Regions from separate parts of the Streptomyces sp. NBC_00659 genome, predicted to be linked through region 1. Evidence: riboswitches for the same ligand, from Rfam matches in the RefSeq annotation. Region 1 holds a riboswitch; each other region holds the start of a gene.
What was found. A riboswitch is a leader RNA that binds a small molecule or an ion and turns the genes downstream of it on or off. The one in region 1 is predicted to bind cyclic di-AMP.
Positions count from the first base shown of each region.

Region 2: it holds a riboswitch for cyclic di-AMP, as region 1 does, so the genes downstream of both, OG410_RS24410 (transglycosylase SLT domain-containing protein) here and OG410_RS25495 (C40 family peptidase) in region 1, are expected to answer to the same signal.
Region 3: it holds a riboswitch for cyclic di-AMP, as region 1 does, so the genes downstream of both, OG410_RS42510 (NlpC/P60 family protein) here and OG410_RS25495 (C40 family peptidase) in region 1, are expected to answer to the same signal.

Region 1 covers NZ_CP109031.1:5,810,267-5,816,839, reverse strand. The annotation lists gene pcrA (DNA helicase PcrA) at 1-2,208, opposite strand, end outside; cyclic di-AMP (ydaO/yuaA leader) riboswitch at 2,581-2,749, shown strand; gene OG410_RS25495 (C40 family peptidase) at 2,758-3,927, shown strand; gene OG410_RS25490 (tellurite resistance/C4-dicarboxylate transporter family protein) at 4,077-5,039, shown strand; gene OG410_RS25485 (hypothetical protein) at 5,188-5,541, opposite strand; gene OG410_RS25480 (C40 family peptidase) at 6,087-6,573, shown strand, end outside.
Region 2 covers NZ_CP109031.1:5,588,657-5,595,229, forward strand. The annotation lists gene fahA (fumarylacetoacetase) at 1-3, opposite strand, end outside; gene OG410_RS24405 (HAD family hydrolase) at 624-1,433, shown strand; gene OG410_RS24410 (transglycosylase SLT domain-containing protein) at 1,648-2,409, opposite strand; cyclic di-AMP (ydaO/yuaA leader) riboswitch at 2,414-2,574, opposite strand; partial or broken gene OG410_RS24415 (CocE/NonD family hydrolase) at 3,214-5,210, opposite strand; gene OG410_RS24420 (polyprenyl synthetase family protein) at 5,556-6,566, shown strand.
Region 3 covers NZ_CP109031.1:842,448-849,020, forward strand. The annotation lists gene OG410_RS03470 (DUF2306 domain-containing protein) at 1-373, opposite strand, end outside; gene OG410_RS03475 (PadR family transcriptional regulator) at 458-988, opposite strand; gene OG410_RS03480 (hypothetical protein) at 1,167-1,484, shown strand; gene OG410_RS42510 (NlpC/P60 family protein) at 1,579-3,321, opposite strand; cyclic di-AMP (ydaO/yuaA leader) riboswitch at 3,329-3,500, opposite strand; gene OG410_RS03490 (hypothetical protein) at 3,864-4,232, shown strand; gene OG410_RS03495 (dienelactone hydrolase family protein) at 4,376-5,122, opposite strand; gene OG410_RS03500 (hypothetical protein) at 5,276-5,449, opposite strand; gene OG410_RS03505 (beta-glucanase) at 5,626-6,330, opposite strand.

The DNA of each region.
Region 1 (6,573 bases):
GGACGCCGTCGCCCCCGTGCGCTTCCAGTCCAGATGGGTCGCCGGGATCTCCTCGAGGAAGCGGGAGGGCGGGTTGTACGAGGGCTGGCCCCACGCGCTGCGCACCGAGGACCGGGTGAGGTAGAGCCGCTCCCGCGCGCGCGTGATGCCGACGTACGCCAGGCGCCGCTCCTCCTCCAGTTCCTTGACCTGTCCGAGCGCGCGCATGTGCGGGAAGACGCCGTCCTCCATGCCGGTCAGGAACACCACGGGGAATTCGAGGCCCTTGGCGGTGTGCAGGGTCATCAGGGTGATGACGCCGTTGCCGTCCTCCTCGTCCGGGATCTGGTCGGAGTCGGCGACGAGCGCGACCCGCTCCAGGAACGCGGCGAGTCCGCCCGTGTTCTCGCCCTCACCGGTCTCCTGCTCGAACTCCAGGGCCACGGAGGCGAGTTCCTGGAGGTTCTCGACCCGGGTCTCGTCCTGCGGGTCGGTCGAGTTCTGCAACTCGGCGAGATAGCCGGTGCGTTCGAGGACCGCCTGCAGGATGGTGGCCGGGCCCGCGCCGGACTCGACGATCGTGCGGAGGTCCTCCATGAGCGTGTTGAACCGCTTGACCGCGTTGGTGGAGCGCGCGGCCATGCCGTAAGCCTCGTCGACGCGGCGCAGCGCCGCCGGGAAGCTGATCTTCTCGCGCTGCGAGAGGGCGTCGATCATCGCCTCGGCGCGGTCACCGATGCCGCGCTTGGGCACGTTCAGGATGCGGCGCATCGGGACGGAGTCCTCGGGGTTGGACAGCACCCTGAGGTACGCGAGGACGTCCCGGACCTCCTTGCGCTCGTAGAAGCGGACGCCGCCGACGACCTTGTAGGGCAGGCCGACGCGGATGAAGATCTCTTCGAAGACACGGGACTGCGCGTTCGTGCGGTAGAAGACCGCGACGTCGCCGGCCTTGGCCTCGCCCGCGTCGGAGAGACGGTCTATCTCGTCGGCGACGAACTGGGCCTCGTCGTGCTCGGTGTCCGCGACGTAGCCCGTGATGTTCGAACCCGCGCCCGCGTTGGTCCACAGGTTCTTGGGGCGGCGGGACTCGTTGCGCTCGATGACCGCGTTGGCAGCGGACAGGATCGTCTGGGTGGAGCGGTAGTTCTGCTCCAGGAGGATCGTCGTCGCGTTCGGGTAGTCCTCCTCGAACTGGAGGATGTTGCGGATGGTCGCGCCGCGGAAGGCGTAGATCGACTGGTCCGCGTCACCCACGACGCACAGCTCGGCGGGTGCCAGGTCGTGCTCCCTGGGCGGTACGTCCACGGGGTGCTCGGAGGTCCCCACGAGCTCCCGCACGAGGGCGTACTGCGCGTGGTTCGTGTCCTGGTACTCGTCGACCAGGACGTGCCGGAAGCGGCGGCGGTAGTGCTCGGCGACGTCCGGGAAGGCGCGCAGCAGATTGACCGTGGTCATGATCAGGTCGTCGAAGTCGAGCGCGTTGGCCTCGCGCAGCCGCGACTGGTACATCGCGTACGCCTGGGCGAGGGTCTTCTCGAAGCCGTCGGAGGCCTGGGCGGCGAAGTCCTCCTCGTCGATCAGCTCGTTCTTCAGGTTCGAGATCTTGGCGCTGAACGACTTCGGCGGGAACCGCTTGGGGTCGAGGTCGAGATCACGGCAGACGAGCGCCATCAGACGCTTGGAGTCGGCGGCGTCGTAGATCGAGAACGACGAGGTGAAACCGAGCGTCTTGCTCTCGCGGCGCAGGATGCGGACGCAGGCGCTGTGGAAGGTCATCACCCACATCGCGTTGGCGCGCGGGCCCACGAGCGCCTCGACGCGCTCCTTCATCTCGCCCGCGGCCTTGTTCGTGAAGGTGATCGCGAGGATCTGGCCCGGGTGGACGTTCCGCTCGCCGAGCAGATGGGCGATCCGGTGGGTGAGCACGCGGGTCTTGCCGGAACCGGCACCGGCCACGATGAGCAGCGGCGAGCCGGAGTGGACCACGGCCGCGCGCTGGTTCTCGTTCAGTCCGTCCAGCAGGGCCGCCGGGTCCACGGCGGGCCTGGGCGCGCCGTCGCGGTAGTACGCGTCCCGGCTCGGCGGCATGTCGAACTTCCCGCCGAACAGATCGTCCGGAACGGGCTCCGGAACGTGATCGTCCTCGGGCGGCGGCGGGTGTTCGTCCTCGTGAGCCGCGGAGGGCTTGAGGTCCGCCAGGAAGCTGTCGTCAAAGAGGCTGCTCATCGCTCTCCGAGTCTAGGCCGCCCCACCGACAGCCCGCCGCCACCTCGAGAACTCGGCCGCAAGTGTGACCAGAGTCCCGGCGGACGCCCCGGGGAAGGCGGCCTTCCGGCCATGACACCCTCACACCCCGTGACCGGAAGCGGCCGAGCGGTCACCCGGCGCGACACCCCGTCGGTGAGCGGCTCCGGCGAGCCGTTCGGAGCGAGCGGGGCCCGTTCGGCGGGTCGGACGAGCGGGTCGCGCCCGCGGGACATACGGCAATGGTCACGAAAATGTATCGGACATATCGCGCATCAACCTTCACACGGGCCACACCGGTTGGCTAGCGTGCCGGAAGGCCGCTCGACCGCGACCGGCGAACCTCGCCGGGCCGAGCGGCCTCCGCCGAGTCCGGTACGCCGCGAGGCCCCGGAGCCGGGGACCCACCGACCTTGGGGTGAATCGGTCCAACCGCCTTGTGGGGCAAGGACCGTAGGGCAGCCTTCCGGAACCACCCGCCCGAACCCGACAGCTAACTCGGTAGGCGGATGACGGAAGGAGTCGCCTCTCTTGGCGTCACACCGCAAAGCGCGTCCCACGGGTGCGCGCATCGCAGGCATACGGACCCCGGCCCTCGCCACAGCGGCCCTCACCTCCGTGGCCCTGCTCTCCCAGACCGCCAACGCCGCCCCCTCGGCCGAGCCCCGGCCCAGCATCGAAGCGGTCTCGAAGAAGGTCGACGACCTCTACCACCAGGCCGAGACGGCCACGGACAAGTACAACGCGACCCGGGAGAAGACCGCCGAGCAGCGCGAGCGCGTCGACACCCTGCTCGACGACGTCGCCCGGCGCACCGAGAAGCTCAACACCGCGCGCGAGGAGCTGGGGTCGTTCGCCGCGGCGCAGTACCGCACCGGGGCCTCCGCGCCCGACACCGCGACCCTGCTGCTCGCGGACGACCCCCAGGACTACTTCGACCAGACCCAGCTGATGAGCCGTCTGACGAACCGCCAGAAGGCGGCCGTCGACGACTACGTCACCGAGCAGGCCGCCACCACCAGGAAGCGGGCGGAGGCCACCCGGAACCTGGAGTCCCTGACCGCCTCGCAGAAGGCGCTCAAGACGTCCAAGGCCACGGTGCAGGCCAAGCTCACCGAGGCCCGCTCCCTGCTCTCGAAACTGAACGCCGAGGAAAAGGCGCGGCTGGCGGCGATCGAGAAGAAGAAGCGCGAGCAGGCCGCGGCCAAGGCTGCGGAACTGGCACGGCAGCAGGCCGCCGCCGAGAAGGCCGCCCAGCAGCAGTCGTCGTCCGGCACGACGACCGGCACGGCTTCCGGCTCGGCCTCCGGGTCGTCGACGGGATCGACGGCCACGGACTCCTCGTCGAAGGCGGCCGAGGCGCTCGCGTTCGCCCGCGCGCAGGTCGGCAAGCCGTACGTCTGGGGCGCCACCGGCCCGGACTCCTACGACTGCTCGGGCCTGACCCAGGCCGCCTGGAACGCCGCCGGCGTCAGCCTCCCGCGCGTCACCTACGACCAGGTGAACGCGGGCACGACGGTCTCCCTCGCCGACGCCCGGCCCGGCGACCTGGTCTTCTTCTACGACGACATCAGCCACGTCGGCCTCTACATCGGCGACGGCATGATGATCCACGCGCCGAAGCCGGGCGCGTACGTCCGCGAGGAGTCGATCTACTACGACGGCACCTCCGCGATCCACAGCGTGGTGCGCCCGGCGTAGACCGGGACACGGGCGCCGCTCTCGCGGGGCACGCACGGGGGCCTCCCGGTCCCCACGCGTGCCCCGCGTTTTCGTCCCCGCCCGCGCGTGGCCCGCCCGCAACCCGGTGCGGGGTCCCTAGCATCGAGAACATGTCAGACGCACCGGACATGCCGGACAGCACCTCGCTCCGCGCCCGGCGGGCGGGGTGGGCGGCCACCGCCGGAACCGCCGTCATGGCCACCGGCATCATCTCGATCGGGCTGCACCTGACCGGCCACGAGGCACTCTCCCGGATCGCGCTGGTCCTCGCGTCGCTCGCCTGGGCCGGGCTCGCCGCGGACTTCGCGGTCCGGCTGGTGGGCGACCGGGAGCGGTGGGCGCGACGGGCCGGTACACCCGCCGGGCTCGACGCGGTCGCGGCGACCGCCGTGCTCGGCACCCGGTTCTCCACACTGGGGTGGCAGGAGCTCGCCGAGGCCCTGCTCGCGCTGTCGGCCGTGCTCTGGCCGGTTCTGCTGTGGGCCGTCCTGCGGCGGCTGCGGCGCCGTATGCCGGGGGAGGTGTTCCTCGTTTGCGTGGCCACCCAGGGGCTCTCGGTCCTCGCGTCCACGATCGCCACCGCCGTGGGTCCGGACTGGCTCGCGCACACCGCGCTGGTGCTGTTCTGGCTGGGGATCGGGCTCTACGTGCTCTCGTTCGCGTACTTCGACCTGGGTGAGGTGAGGAAGGGCGCCGGGGACCACTGGGTCGCGGGCGGCGCGCTGGGCATCTCGGCGCTGGCCGGGGCGGGACTCGTCGCGGCCCACCACGTGGATCCGTACCTGTGGAACAACGACGACCAGGGCGTCCTGCGCGATACGACGGGTGCTCTGCTCGTGCTCGACCTCGCCTGCTACTTCCTCCTGGCCGTCGCGGAGGTGGTGTGGCCGCGCCCGCGGTACGACGTCCGGCGCTGGGCCACCGTCTTCCCGATGGGGATGTCGGCGGTGGCGACCCTCGCGGTCGCGGCCGCCCTCGACATCTTCTGGCTCAAGGGGCCGGGACAGGTGCTGCTGTGGATCGCGGTGGCGGCCTGGCTCGCGACGGCCGCGGGCGCCGCTCTCGCCTTCAGGTCCACTGTGCGGGGGTGACAGTGTCCCTCAGGTCCACTGTGCGGGGGGTGACGGTGCCCCTCAGGTCCACCGTGCCGGGGGGACGCGGCCGTCGGGTCCGCCCGTGCGGAGCGGACGCCGGTCAGGGCCGCCGCCGGCCCCCGGCGAGCGGGACCGCCTCAGCCGGTCAGGTCCACAGGACGGCGATGAAGATGTTCGCGACGGTCAGCAGCCCGACCAGGCCGAAGAGCCGCTTGTCCACCGTCTCGTCGTCCCGCTTCACATAGACGAGCCCGAGGATCACGATCAGCAGGGCCAGCTTCACACCGATCTTGACGGTGTTGACCGTGCCGCCTTCGGCCTGGTTGAGCCCGACCAGGGCGACACCGGTCACCAGCATGGTCAGCGCGCCGTGCAGCATCGCCGGGACGAAGCGGGCGGTGCCCTTGCCCATCGCCTTCATCTGGGTGAGGAAGCCGCCGAGGAGCGCGGCGATGCCGATGATGTGCAGGCCGACGAAGAGATGGATGAGTACGTCCATGGGGCCGGAGCCTAATCGCACCCCCTGAGGCACTCCCGACCGGGCCCCACCCCTTCCCACCAGGCACCCTGGACCCACCCCCTGCCCGCCGACCGCCCTCCCCCTGCGAGGGCCCCACCCGTTCCCCGGGCCGTCCCGCCCCACCGGCCCCCCGTCACGCTCCGGCCCCGGTCGGCACTCCCTCGCCACCGGACCATCGCGCGTCAGCCATAGCACCGGCACCGCGCGGGCGGTCCGGGAATCGCCGCTTCGGTCATCACCCTGCGTGAAGCCGGTGACGTACGGCCGGAATTTTGGTCACATTTATTCTTCCAGCGATCCAATAGCAATAGTTCCACACATAGCGTTACCAACAGCTCGCTCCCAGGTTTAGCGTCCTCCACCAGGTGACCGGCTCCCCACCACCGTCCGGGCCAGGGACGGCAGTCGGACACCACCGCCGAGAAGGTCCGGCGGCGGCCCGCTCCCCCTGTTCGAGCCGCCGCCGGACGTGTCACCGCTTGACCGCACCTCAAGGGCGGTCGCACGGAAGGATGTGGGCCCTCGTGGCAGCGCACCGCAAGGCCAGACAGCGCTCGGTCGGCGGCAACACGGCCCGCACAGCAGTCACCATCGCCCTCGCGGGCGCGGCGACGGCCACCGGCTTCGACGGGGTCGGCCACGCCGACCCCCAGCTGTCCCCGGCGCAGGTGAAGACCCAGGTCGACAAGCTGTACGAGGAGGCGGAGGCCGCCACAGAGAAGTACAACGGCGCAAAGGAGAAGGCAGGCCAGGCGGAGGCGAACCTGAGCAAGCTCCGCGACGAGGCGGCCCGCCGGGAGGACCGGCTCAACTCGGCCCGGGAAGCGCTGGGTTCGATGGCCGCGGCGCAGTACCGCAGCGGTGGGCTCGACCCCGTGGTGCAACTCGCGCTCTCCGACCGCCCCGACCAGTATCTGGAGGGGGCCGCGCTCGCCGAGCGGGTCGGCACCCGGCAGTCGGCAGAGATCGCCGGGGTGCGCAAACAGCTCCGTGAGCTCGAGCAGTTGCGTG
Region 2 (6,573 bases), 220 kb from region 1:
CATCGGTTGGTGCCTCGCTTTCGGATTCGTACTCGCCATGTGATCCATGCGTTCCACGCGTTTCATGTGGTCGGGCACACGTTACGGGGGAGTGTCCCCGCTGCGGCAGGGCCTAAAGGGTTTGCAATGTCCGTATTGGTCCCGCGTGGAGCCGTAGGTCGCTGGGCGGCGGGTGCGCCGAAGCCGGGTGACGGGTGCCGCTTCTCGGTTCCGTGGCCGCGTTTCATGGACCTGCTCACGGCTGCCCGAGGCTGCCTGCGGCTGTCCGCGGCTGTCTCGTACGGTTTCGTGGCGCACTTCCCGAGGCGGGAGGAGTTCGTCTCTGCCCGGCCCAACGGGCGTGCCCGTCAACAGACTTGTCGATGCCCGGTCCCGATGGCCGGCGTGGTGCGGCACGGCGGCCGAGGCGGCCTGTCGGTGAGTTGGCCTTTGCCCAGGGGGTGTTGGGGAGTTGTGGTCGGTCGTGTGCGGGAAAGTCGGTGTGGACGGAAGTGGAGCGTGGGTGATCCGAAGCGGTCGCAACGCGCTTACCACCGTGCGGTGAACGGCGATGCTGACGGGATACCGGACGTCGTCCGGTTCAGGCCGGGCCGATGAGTCGTTCGATCCGTATTCTTCGGATCATGGCCGCTCCGACTGCATATTCACTCATCGCCACTGACCTGGACGGAACGCTGCTGCGCGGCGACGACACACTCTCCGACCGGTCACGTGCCGCGTTGGCGAAGGTGATCCGGGCAGGTGCCCGGCATCTCGTGGTCACGGGCCGACCCGCACCGCGCGTGCGACCGCTTCTCGACGAACTCGGCGGCGAGGGACTGGCGGTGTGCGGGCAGGGGGCGCAGCTGTACGACGCCGGCGCGGACCGCATGCTGTGGTCGGTGACCCTGGACAGGGAACTGGCGGAGACGGCGCTCGGCAAGATCGAGGCGGAGGTCGGGCTGCTGTACGCGGCGGTCGACCAGGACGGCGTGGACGGGCTGACGCTCATCGAGCCGGGCTATGTCATGCCGCATCCGACTCTGCCGGCGGTGCGGGTGCCGCGCCGGGACGACCTCTGGGCGGAGCCGATCAGCAAGGTGTTGCTCCGTCACCCCTCCTTGTCCGATGACGAGTTGGCGTCGGCGGCACGGGGAGTGGTCGGTTCGCTGGCGACGGTCACCATGTCCGGACCCGGCACCGTCGAACTCCAGCCATGCGGGGTGACCAAGGCGACGGGCCTGGCTCTCGCCGCGGCGCACCTCGGGCTCACCCCGGACGCGACGCTCGCCTTCGGTGACATGCCCAATGACATCCCGATGTTCGACTGGGCGGCCCGAGGTGTGGCGATGGCCAACGCCCATCCGGAACTGAAGGCGGTGGCCGACGAAATCACCCTGTCGAACGAGGACGACGGGATCGCTGTCGTGCTGGAGCGCCTCTTCGGCTTCTAGCGGCGTCGGCGCCCCCGCCCGGCGCACCCGCAAACGCACACCCGCGGACACGCCTGCCCGGCGCACCCGCGAACGCACACCCGCCGAGCCGTTCGGAGCGCACCCGCCGCCGCGCCCACGGACGCACACCGGCCGACGGGACCGCAACGCACCCGCCGACGGGCCGGGAAGGCGCCGTCGGCGGGTGCGGAGGAAGACGGGGTGCGGGGTGCGATCAGTAGGCGCCGTTGACGTTGTCCATCGAGCCGTACTTGTCGGCCGCGTAGTTGCAGGCCGCGGTGATGTTGGCGACCGGGTCGTAGATGTTCCACGACGTGCCGGCCACGTGGTACGCCTGGAACGTGGGGTCGATCACCTGGAGCAGGCCCTTGGAGGGGATGCCCGCGGCGGCGTTGGAGTCCCAGTTGTTGATGGCGTTGGGGTTGCCGGAGGACTCGCGCATCACGTTGCGGTGGATGCCGTCGTAGCTGCCCGGGATGCCGGCCTTGGCCATGACGTCCAGGGATTCCTTGATCCAGCCGTCGAGGTTGTTGGAGTACGTCTTGGCGGCGGCCTGGGTGACGGTGGTCGCCTTGGACTTGGCGACGGCGGCGGTCGCCTTCGCCGTGGTGCGGACGGTCGTCGACTTCAGCGTCTTCGTGCCCACGGTCAGCTTCAGGCCCGGACGGAGGTGGGCGGGGTTGTCACCGATGACCGCGCGGTTCGCCGCGTACAGCTTCTTCCAGCCGCCGCTCTTGGGGTACTTCTGCGCCACCTTGGAGAGCGTGTCGCCGGCGACCACCTTGTAGGTGACGAGCTGCACGTTGGGGACCACCGCGGTGTGGGCGGCCTGCGGGGCCTGCGCCGGGGTGGCGGCGCTGGCGCCGGTGGCGCTCACGAGCGGGAGTGCGAGGGCGATGCCGCCCGTTCCGGCGGCGATCATGCCCCGGGTGATGACGTTGGTCTTCTTGCGGCGGTGCTTGGCACGTACGGGCATGACGAAATGTCCTCTCCGACGCCTGCGAGGTGAGCTGTCGGGTTCGGGCGGGAGATGCCCGGCCGCGCTGTGGGCGCGGCTTCACCCCAAGCCGGTCCGGTGTGCCCGGATCGGCGGCTTACCTGTGGTTCCCCCGCTCCTGCCGTGCGTGGGTCGATGGGTTGCCGGGCGGCGGCAGGATTCGGCGATCCGCCCGGGGTCGACCAGAACGTATGCGAGAGCACATGTCCGAAACAAGATGAGATTTGACCGTGAAGATCGCTTTCTCCTGGTTAATGCGCGGGTAAAAAGTCCGATTGCGCCGGAATTGGATCCTCAACTTGCCTTTGGTGAACGGGTTGGTCCGGGAAGGGTGTGTCGCGGAAGTCCGGTTCGCCGGTGACTCAACTCACGAGACCAAAGAGCATCAAGGCGGCATGAGGGGTAATTCGGGCATTGCGCTTGCGGTGGGAGCCGCCGCCGAGCCCTTCGCTGGGTGCCGAGTGGCCCCTGGTGCGGCGGGAATTGTGGCGCGGGACACATCGCGGGGAACGCGGCCGCCCGGCGGCGGGAGCGCGGCCCGCACGCGAGCCGAAGCCGCCCAGAGGTAAGCCGAAGTCGCCCAGACGCGGTCTGGACCCGGGCCGGCGGGCGGTGAAGTGCGCCTCGCGTCACCGGTGTTCGGCGCGAGAGTGTCCTGCCGCCGTCCGGCGCGCGGCGATGTGCCGGGGCCCGCGCCGTGGGCGCGTCACGTCGGCCCGGGCCCGGGGCACGTGTGGATGCGTAGCGGTCCGAGGGGGTGAACTCCCGTGCCGGCGGGCCCAGTCAGCCGGCTGTGCGCGGGATGCGCTTCTCCCAGGTCCGGTGGAAGACGACCTCGTCGCCATCCTTGCGGACGAGTTCGTCGGTCGTGACGAAGTCCTGTGCGTCGCAGGTGATGGCGGAGACCGTCTCGACGCGGGCGTCCCACGGCAGGTCCGGGCGGTGCAGCCGGATCGACCAGGCCGAGTGGGCGCGGGCGGACAGCGGGTCCGAGGTGTCGATCGTGTACGTCTCCCGGGCCTCCTCCGTGCATTCGAGGCCGTCGGGGTACACGCGGGTGCCGCCGCGCCCCGGGTCCACCTAGAGGCGCCAGGTCTCCGCGGCCACGTCGCGCAGGACCAGACGCCGGGGGCGGGGCTCGTCCAGGGTCGCCGAGACGGTCACGCCGAGGGGCGCGAACTGCTCCGGTTCCTCGAAGGCGACCGAGGGGTCCGACTCCGTTGCCCGTACCGGGAGTTCCAGGACGCTGCCGATCGGCTCCAGGGTGAAACCCGCTTCCGAGCCCGGCTGGGGCCAGATCCAGGGCCAGTACGCGGAGGAGACGCCCAGCCGGATCCGGTGGCCCGCCGGGAACGCGTAGCCGATGGCGTTCAGGTCGAACACCACGTTCTCCGTGGTGCCCGGTTCCCAGGGGACCGCCCGGTCGGGGCCCCGGCGTGCCGAGAGGTTCAGGGTGCCCCGGGTGACGAGCGTGGACGCTCCGTCCGGGGCCACGTCGCGCAGCCGGGCGATCACCTGGCCCCTGGGTGACGCGGACGTCAGCCGCAGATTGACCCGGGGGCGGCCCGGTACCCAGGTCTCCTCCGGCACCTCGAACTCGAAGCACGCCGAGCGGGCGTCCTCCTCCCGCTGGTCCGGCGGCAGGTCGGCGTCGTCGCCGGAAGGGAACAGCCGGCCCGCTTCGACCCCCGTGTGCTGCGGGGAGCGGACCGGAAGCGGGGCGCCCTGGAGCGCGTACGCGACCGGGGTCACCGAGGGTGAGGGCCAGGCCGGGTCACCCACTCAGCGGCCGGGGATCCGCGCGTACACCGTCGCCGGAGGGTGCGCGTCCATCACGTACGAGCGCAGAAGGGGGACGGAGAGCGCGTCCGTCTCCTTGTCCCTGAGCCAGTGGTCCCACCAGCGCAGCGTCTCCTGGAGGAAGCCGATCGCCGGTCCCGGCGGCAGGCCCCGGTCCGGGTACTGGCGGGACCAGGGGCCGATGAGGCCGTGTACGCGATCCGGCGGCAGGTTCCGCACCAGGCGCAGCACCGTGTCGCGATGCGGGTCGTGCCGGCCGCCGACCGCGAGGACCGCGGCGCGGACGGCCCGTACTCCTTGCGGAGGCTGTCGTGGCGCCAGTACGTGTCCCTGGTCCGGTGCGCCGGCCAGGTGGGCGCGGCGGGGCCGATCGCCTCCAGTCGTTTCTCCCACATGCTCCGCCACATGCCCTCGCCCACGTGCGCGGGGTCCGGCGGGCGGGCGGCGAAGGCGAGCAGTCGGGCCGACCGGGCGTGCGTGTCGACGGCGAGGACGGAACCTCCCGCACGGTGCACGTCGTTGTCATAGAGGTCGTCGGTCGAGCAGACCGTGATGATCGCCTTGAGCGGCTCGGGCGCACGGGCCGCGATCCGGAGGGAGGCGAAGCCGCCCCACGCGATCCCGAACATGCCGACCCGGCCGGTGCACCAGGGCTGGGCCGCCGGCCAGGAGACCACCTTCACCCCGTCGTCCGGCTCGCTCCCCGTGTGCTCGTCCCCCGGCACGCCCTCCGAATTGCCGTGGCCGCGTACGTCCACGCGGACGGAGGCGTAGCCGTGCCCGGCGTACCAGGGGTGGCGCTGCTGGTCCTGCGGGGCCGTCCGGTCGGTCAGGCGGTACGGGAGGTACTCCAGGAGCGCCGGTACGGGCTCCTCGGTCAGCGGCCGCCGGATCCGGGCGTACAGACGGGTGCCGTCCGAGAGAGGGATGAGGACGTCCTCGTGAGTGATCTCGTAAGGGAAGGACGTACGGATGTGCATGAGCGTCACCTCAGAGGATGGAATGCCGGGCATTTCGCTGCATGTCATCGAAAGTCGGTTCACATCATCTGATCATGAACATACAGTCGGTGACGGGATGGCGCCCGTGAGTCGGGGTACACGCCGTTGGGGCACGCAGGTGCTTCCCGTGTGCCTTCCGGGTGTACTCGCGCCCACCACCTGGCGGAGCGAAGTGGACCGGGGGACGGTGGGCGCTCGCGGTGATCGAAACGTGACCGGATACGCTGACTTGAGTGATGGCAGCGACACATCGACAAACCGTGTCATCGACCGAATGATCGACCGAGTTCGCCATGTGATCGTCAGCAGACAGGAGAACCTCTCGTGACCGTCGTCGGGCCGTTCGGGCTGAGCGTGCGGGACCAGGCTCTCGAAGCCGATGTCCAGGCCGGATTGGCGGCTGTCGAGGAGGGTTTGCTCGAAGCCACCAAGAGCGAGGTCCCGTTCATCACGGAAGCCGCCCAGCACCTCGTGCGGGCCGGCGGCAAGCGGTTCAGGCCGCTGCTCGTGATGCTCGCCGCGCAGTTCGGTGACCCCTACGCGCCGGGTGTCGTGCCCTCGGCCGTGGTCGTCGAGCTGACCCACCTCGCCACGCTGTACCACGACGACGTGATGGACGAGGCCGAGGTCCGGCGCGGGGTGGACAGCGCCAACGTGCGCTGGGGCAACTCGCTGGCCGTCCTCACGGGTGACTTCCTCTTCGCCCGTGCCTCGTACATCCTGGCCGACCTCGGGCCCGAGGCCGTCCGGATCCAGGCCGAGGCGTTCGAGCGGCTGGTGACCGGGCAGATCCTGGAGACCGCGGGGCCGCGCGACGGCCGCGATCCGGTCGACCACTACCTCGACGTGCTCGGCGGCAAGACCGGGTCGCTGGTCGCGGTCGCGTGCCGGTTCGGCGCGATGATGTCGGGCGCCGACGAGACGGTCGTGGACGTGCTCACGCAGTACGGCGAGCGGCTGGGCGTCGCTTTCCAGCTCGCGGACGACGTCCTCGACATCGCGTCGGACTCGCACGAGTCCGGCAAGACGCCGGGGACGGATCTGCGCGAGGGCATCGCCACGCTGCCGGTGCTGCGGCTGCGCGAGCGCGCGGAGCGGCTGGGGCTCGCCGAGGACATCGCGCTGTGCGAGCTGCTCGACTCCGACCTGACGGACGACGCGCGGCACGCGGAGGCGCTGGCCCGGCTGCGGGAGCACCCCGCGCTGGAGCAGGCGCGCCGGGACACCGTGCGCTACGCGGAGGAGGCGCGCGCCGCGCTGGCCCCGCTGCGTGAGTGCGACTCGAAGGCCGCGCTGGTCGAGCTGGTGGACGCCGTGGTGCACCGGGCCGGCTGAGAGGCCG
Region 3 (6,573 bases), 5.0 Mb from region 1:
ACATCCCGGCGCCCGCCATCGAGGCGTACACGGTCACCGCGAAGGCCACCCCGAGACCCCGGTGCAGCCGCGTGCGCCGCCGTACGGCGGTGAGCACCTGCGCGGGGCCCAGCAGCATCAGCACACCACCGAGCACCGAGTGCACGATCATCGGCACGAGGCTGTGGCGGTACGGCCCGATCCGGGTGGCCAGCGCGTCGGCCACGTAGCGCGGCGAGACCACGTGGGCCAGGATCCACTCACCGAACGCCGGCGCGCCGGGGTGCGCGTAGGGCCACAGCTCGGTCATCGCGATCGGCGCGTAGCCCACGCACACGGCGGACACGGCGATGACGGCGAGGCGGCGCCAGGTGGTGCCCGTGGGACGACGCACGACGACTCCCTGCTCGTGGCCGCGGCCCGGCCATCGATAGTCTCGTTTGGACTATCGAGACGGTAGGGCCGTCCACCGCCGGGGTCAACGGTCTGTCGTGTCCTCGTCCCGGCGCTGCACCCATTGCCAGAAGTCGATCATCATCCGCTCGTACCGGATTCCGAACTCCAGCGCGTCCCGCTGCCCGCGCGTCAGCAATTCCCCGACGGTCCCGGCGAGTTCCTCGTACTCGCCCAGGGTCCGACGGTGCTCACCGAGCTGTACGGGACCGAGCACGGCGGGCTCGCCACCGAACCACAGCTTGAGGATGCCGCGCTCACGAGCCTCCACCGGGACGAACGCGGGGTCGTCGAGCCAGCCCCTCAGGGCAGCCCTGCCCTGGTCCGTCAGCGTCAGCACCCTGCGGTTGCGGCCGCTCTCCTGCCGCACCTGGGAGAGCATCCCGGCGTCGAGGAGACGGTCGCACTGCGCGTACACCTGCGCGTGCGGCACCGACCAGAAGGGCGCGACCGTCCGCGCCGCCTCCCCTTTCACGTCGTACGCGCTGGCCTCGCCCAGCTTCTCGATGATGCCGAGGACGAGATACGAGGCGGTGGTCAACCGAGCGTCAGCCATGGGGCGACCGTATCGCCACACGATCACCGGGCGGCAGGCACCGCCGGGCACGCCCACCGCACCGCCGGCTCCGCCCGACGCGAAGAAGATCCGGGTGCCCGGCACAATGCGGGGTATACGGGCGATCACGCAACCGACCGCACTTCAGGCCCCCGCGCCGGCCGCACTAGGAGCTCCTGTGACCACCTACGTCATCACCGTTCCCGGGACATTCGTCCACGGCCTGTCGGACGCCTCCCGCGCCGACGTGGAGCGCAGGCTTCGCCCCCAGGACCCGCAGAACACGGACCTGGGCGAGAGCGAGGAACTGAGCCTGCTGACCGTCGACGAGGACCACAGGTTCTCCGTCCGGCTCGAGGTCGAGGCGGCGGACCGGAGAAGCGCCGAGGCCGAAGCCGTGCGGCTCGTCTCCGGCGCACTCCTGGACAGCGGCCTGTCCCCCGACGACGCCCCGCTGGGGCCTGCCGCCGTCACGGGGATCGACAGCGAGTTCTGACGGCGCGCCGCCGCGCCCGCCCTCGCGGACGACGGCACTCCACGAGCGGCCGGTACACCCCGGACGGCGGTACGCCCCTGAGCCGGGCCGGATCTCAGACCGGGCGTACGACGCTGTGGATGGCCGCCTGTCCGGCGTATTCGACCGACTCCTCGGTGATCCGCGCTCCGGGACTCGGGGCGTGGACCATCATGCCGTCACCCACGTAGAGGCCGACGTGACTCACGTTGGCGTGGAAGAAGACCAGGTCACCCGGCTGCATGGCGCCGAGGGCGACCGCCGGGCCGACCTGTGCCTGGTCCTGTGTCGCACGGGGAAGCATGACCCCGGCGCTCTTCCAGGACGCCTGTGTGAGCCCGGAGGGGTCGTACGAACCGGGTCCGGACGCTCCCCACACGCAGGGTCTGCCGACCTGAGCGCGGGCGAAGGCGACCGCCTCCGCGGCCCTGCTGTCGGGCCCGACGACCGGCGGGGCGGCGGGCGCGACGAGACTGTCGATACTGAACCCGGGGTTCGTGTCGACGGCTCCGGGAGCGGCGGGCCAGGCCTGCTGATTGCCGGCCGTCCACAACGCCTGCCGCCAGGCGTCGTCGGCCGGCGGGGGCGCCGGCTGGTTCGCCGGGGGCACGGGGGCCGGCTGATACGCGGCGGGAGCCGGCGCCGGCTCGTACACCGGAGGCTGAGGCACCGGCTCACTCACCGGGGGCATCGGAGCCGGCTGGTACGCGCTGGGACGGGCCGCCGTCTCGTACGCGAGGGGCAGGAGCACCGACTTGTACTCGGAGGGCGGGGGCGGCGGCTCGTACCCGAGGGGCAGGAGGACCGACTTGTACTCGCCGGCCGGGGGCGCCGCCTCGTACGCCCCGGGCATGGAGCCCGTGTCGAAGACCGTGGGCATGGGCGCCTGCCGAGGTGCCGCGGGCTGGGGCGTGGGCTCGTACGGGGCGGGCTGGGGCGCCGGCTGGAACACGGGTGCCTGACCGACCGAGGGGAACGTGCCGGTCTGGCCGACCGTCGGGAAGGAGCCCGTCTGACCCACCGACGGGAAGGAGCCCGTCTGACCCACCGACGGGAAGGAGCCCGTCTGACCCACCGACGGGAACGAACCCGTCTGACCCACCGACGCAAAGGACGGGAGCCGGGGTTCCTCCACCGGCCTGTACTCGATCGCCGGGGCCTGCGCGACGGGCATGCTCTGCCGTGCCGCGTGCCGTGCCATCAGCTCCTGTGCGGCGGCGAGCTTGCGCCGGGCGGTCTGCTTCTTGACGTGCAGCGACGGCTTCTGTGAGGCGGCCTCCGGAGCGGACCCCGCGGGAAGCGCCGCACGGCCCGCGGCCTCGGCTCCCGGTGCCGGGGCGGAACCGGCCGCCGGACCCGCGGTCAGCTCCAGGACGGGGCGCGCGGCCGGCTCCGAAGCCGGACCGGCGGTCAGCTCGCGCATCGGTGCCGCCGTCAACTCGGCGACAGGCCGGACGATCTGCTCCAGCTGATACACCGTCGGAAGCTCCCCCGCGGACCCCTTGGGGCCCTTCGCACCCTCCCTCGGACGGGCGCTCTCGCCGCCACGCTCCGACTGCCTGTCGGCCGGAAGGGTGGCCGGAGCCGAGGGTCCGTACCGGGAGCGTGCCCCGTCGTACAGCTGCCGCATCAGATCGTCCTGGGCGGGATCGGAACCCCCGCCCCCCTGACCGGCGCCCCGTCGAATCGGCCTGCGGGTGGAGTTCGCCGAGGCGCGGGTCCCGTTGAATTTACCGGTGGCGAGTTCCGCCTGGTCGTAGAGGGACGAGAGCCGTCGGGCGACTTCTTCGCCGCTGGGCGGGGTGCGTTCCGGCGCCATGGAGTGGTGCTCCTTCCGTCGTCCGCCTACCGGGTTAGCTGTCGGGTTCGGGCGGACGATTCCGGAAGGTATGCCCTACGACCCCTGCCCCGTAAGGCAGTTGGCCGATTCACCCCAAGTTCGGTGGGTCCCCGGCTCCAGCTGCCACGAGGACAGGCAGGATTCGGCGGAGGCCGCGCCGCCCGGCGAGCTCCGCCGGAGGGAGTCGGGCGGCCCGGTCGCCAACTTAGCCATGTTGTGCACCCGATGTGAAGATCCACGTCCCAGATGTCCGATACATTTTCGTGACCTTCATCGCATCACCTCGCAGCGCGACGGTGAGGACACGGGCCGTGCTCGAAAAGGCCGCTGAGCAAGGACGTTGGGCAGTCGGGGCCCGATGACCGTCCCGGCCCCGCCCCGGACCCCCGCTCGGCCGGACCGCCCCGCTCCACCTCGATTGCCGGCCGACCCGCACGGGGCCGGCCCGTCCAGGTCCGCCGGTCACCCGCCCAGCCGCCCCGGATGTGTCGAAAGCGTGCACAGAACTGACGTTCCCTGGCATGTCGTTCGACATCGACGGCACCCACTGGTCACACCTTGACCAGTTCTGGCCGAGCTGGCCGGATGACCACTGCGGCAACGTGCCGGCCGTACCTTCGAGGCACGTCAGACCACGAGAGCGAGTCGAGGATCCCCACGTGCACGATGCGCCGATCTATGCCCAACTGATCTCCGAACGCGGCGACATACCGACGCTCGTGCGAAGCGAGGCCCGTCGGCTGCAACGCGACTTCGAGTGGATCCTCAGCTGGGATCCGTCGACGGGCGCCCCGCTTCCCGCGTCCACCGCACGGCCGTCGTCCGGCGCCCGACGCCCCTTCGCCCCCACCCCGGATCCCGACGACCGGCTCGACACACGCGGCCCCTGACGGCCGGCCGAACGCGACCGGAGGCCGAGGACCGGCCGGACACACCTGGCGGCCGACGACCGTCGAACGCCGACCGGTGACCGTCTGCTCCATCGGCCGGCAGGTCCCGGGCGGCCGATGGAGCAGCTCGTCCCGACGGGCTGTTAAAGGACGCCGGGTTCGCAGCCCGGCCGTTCGGCGGGGAACGGGTCGAGCCCAGCGCCGATCCGGGTCACCAGATCGGCGACCGTCGCACCCGTGGCCCTGTGCCAGGTCCCCGCGCGCCGGAGCATGGCGTGGTCACCGCCCTCGACCCGCACGGCGCTCGCGGAGGATCCCGCCTCCGCGGCCCGGCGGACGAGGGCGAACGACTCCGCGGGGTCGGTGACCCGGTCCCGGTCGCCGTGCAGCACGATGACGCGTTTGCCCCGGAGGTGGGCCACCGGCTCACCCTCCGGGCACCAGGGCGCCAGCGCCACCACGGCCCGGACCTGGGGCGCGGCCGCGGCCCGCAGGGCGGCGCGCCCGCCCATCGAATGGCCCACGAGCACGACGGGCACCTCCCCCACCAGAGCGGCGAGTTCGTCCAGTGCCCGCAGAACGTCGGCGACGGGGTCGGCGTCCACGCCGTTCCACCCCCGGTAGCGGTAGCGCACCTGCCCGACGAACGCGTTCCCGTCCGGCAGGGCCCGCGTCACGGAGCGCACGAACGGCCGCATCCGGGCGCGTGCCGCATTCCACGGCCGCAACGGGTCCTTGCTGTCGACGGTTCCACCGTGAAGGATCAGTACGGCGGCACGCGCGGGACCCGCGTCCGGACGGACGACATGACTCGGCCGCAGCGCCACGGGGGCGCCGCCCGCCCGGGACCGGGACACATCATCGGCGGACATCCGCGCAGAACCTCGCATGACACCTCTCCTCCTCGCGACGCTCCCGCACGCCTCGCACCGGACCGTGAGGAGGGATCGTCTCACCGGCCGGAGGCCGGCGGCCACTGGTCGCCGACCACCTACCACCGGCCACCTACCACCCCTTCATCCGTAGCCGACCAAGCCGTGGGTTCAGCCCGTGTCCTCGGGCCGCGCGCGGTAGCCGTCGCGCCACTCCTGGTAGAAGCGCCAGAGGCGTGCCGCCTGTGGGCAGCGTCCCGACTCCCGTCGGCACGTACGGCAGTTGCCGACGTGACTGATGTAGGCGGTCTCGGGGGCGTCCCGCCCCGGCTCCGGATTCGGCATGGCCCTCGGCACCTGTCGGTGCGACGCGCACCGGCGCGACGTCGCTTCTGATGCCGTGCTTCCGCGCCAAGGGCCTCGGCGGATGCACCTGCCGAGAACTCCCGTGCCCGGCCCGCGGATCTCAGCGGCCGGCGTGCGGCTTCCGGGCTCCCGCCGACGGCCGCCCGGTTCCCGTGTCAGTCGAGGAGGTCGGCGCCGTACTCCTCCGTCGCGGGGAAAGGCCTGCCGACCCGGGACCTGCGGACTGTCAGCCGGGCCACCTCGAAGTCCATCTCGGAGGCTTCGGGAGGCGGCGGCGGGTGGTAACGCCCGGCGCATACGGACAGGTTGACGATGAGATAGGCGTGCCAGGATCTGCCCACTCCGCGCCGGTCGTCGAAGACCTGGATCCCGTTCACCCACCACACGACCCGCTGGGCGCCGAACTCGACCATGAGGTCGACCCAGGCACCCGGCCGAATGGCGGGGTTCCGGTAATAGCGGTGGGTGTTGCGTACGTGGTTGGACAGTTCCAGCAGGTCCGGGTTGTCGGGGTGGTACTCGAAGACGTCGATCTCCTGACCGCCGTCCCGCCATGTCCAGACGGCCGGCCAGGCTCCGGTCACCGTCGGCAGCTTGACCCGCGTCTCCAGCACGTCCCCCGTACGGACCATGAAGCCGTCCGCGCTGCCCTCGGTGGTGAGGAGGCCCGCGTCCCAGTCACCGTCCGGGCGTCGCGTGGCCAAGAAGCGGCCCGTCCGGCAGTAGGCGGGGTCGGTCACCAGATGGTCGAGTTTCCCGTCGTCCGGATTGACCGGTCCGCCGTCGGGATAGGCCCAGGAACGGCCCGCGACCCATTGACGAGGCGAGGCGAAATCCGCCGTGAAGACGACATCGGACACGCGGCACTCCTCGATGACGACGTTGCGCTTACCTCCAGGTTCTCCCCAAGCACCGGACATCCACGCCCTGTTCACGACAACCCGCCACAAAACAACCCATCGGGGTGAACCGGTCGTACTCCGGCGCACCATGTCTTCGGCCTGCCGCGCCTCGCACCACGGCTCGCGCTCCGTACCCGCCCCACGGCGCCCGGTTCGGCCGGCTGCCTGGTCGGGCGCCGCGTCCCGCGCACCCGACCAGGC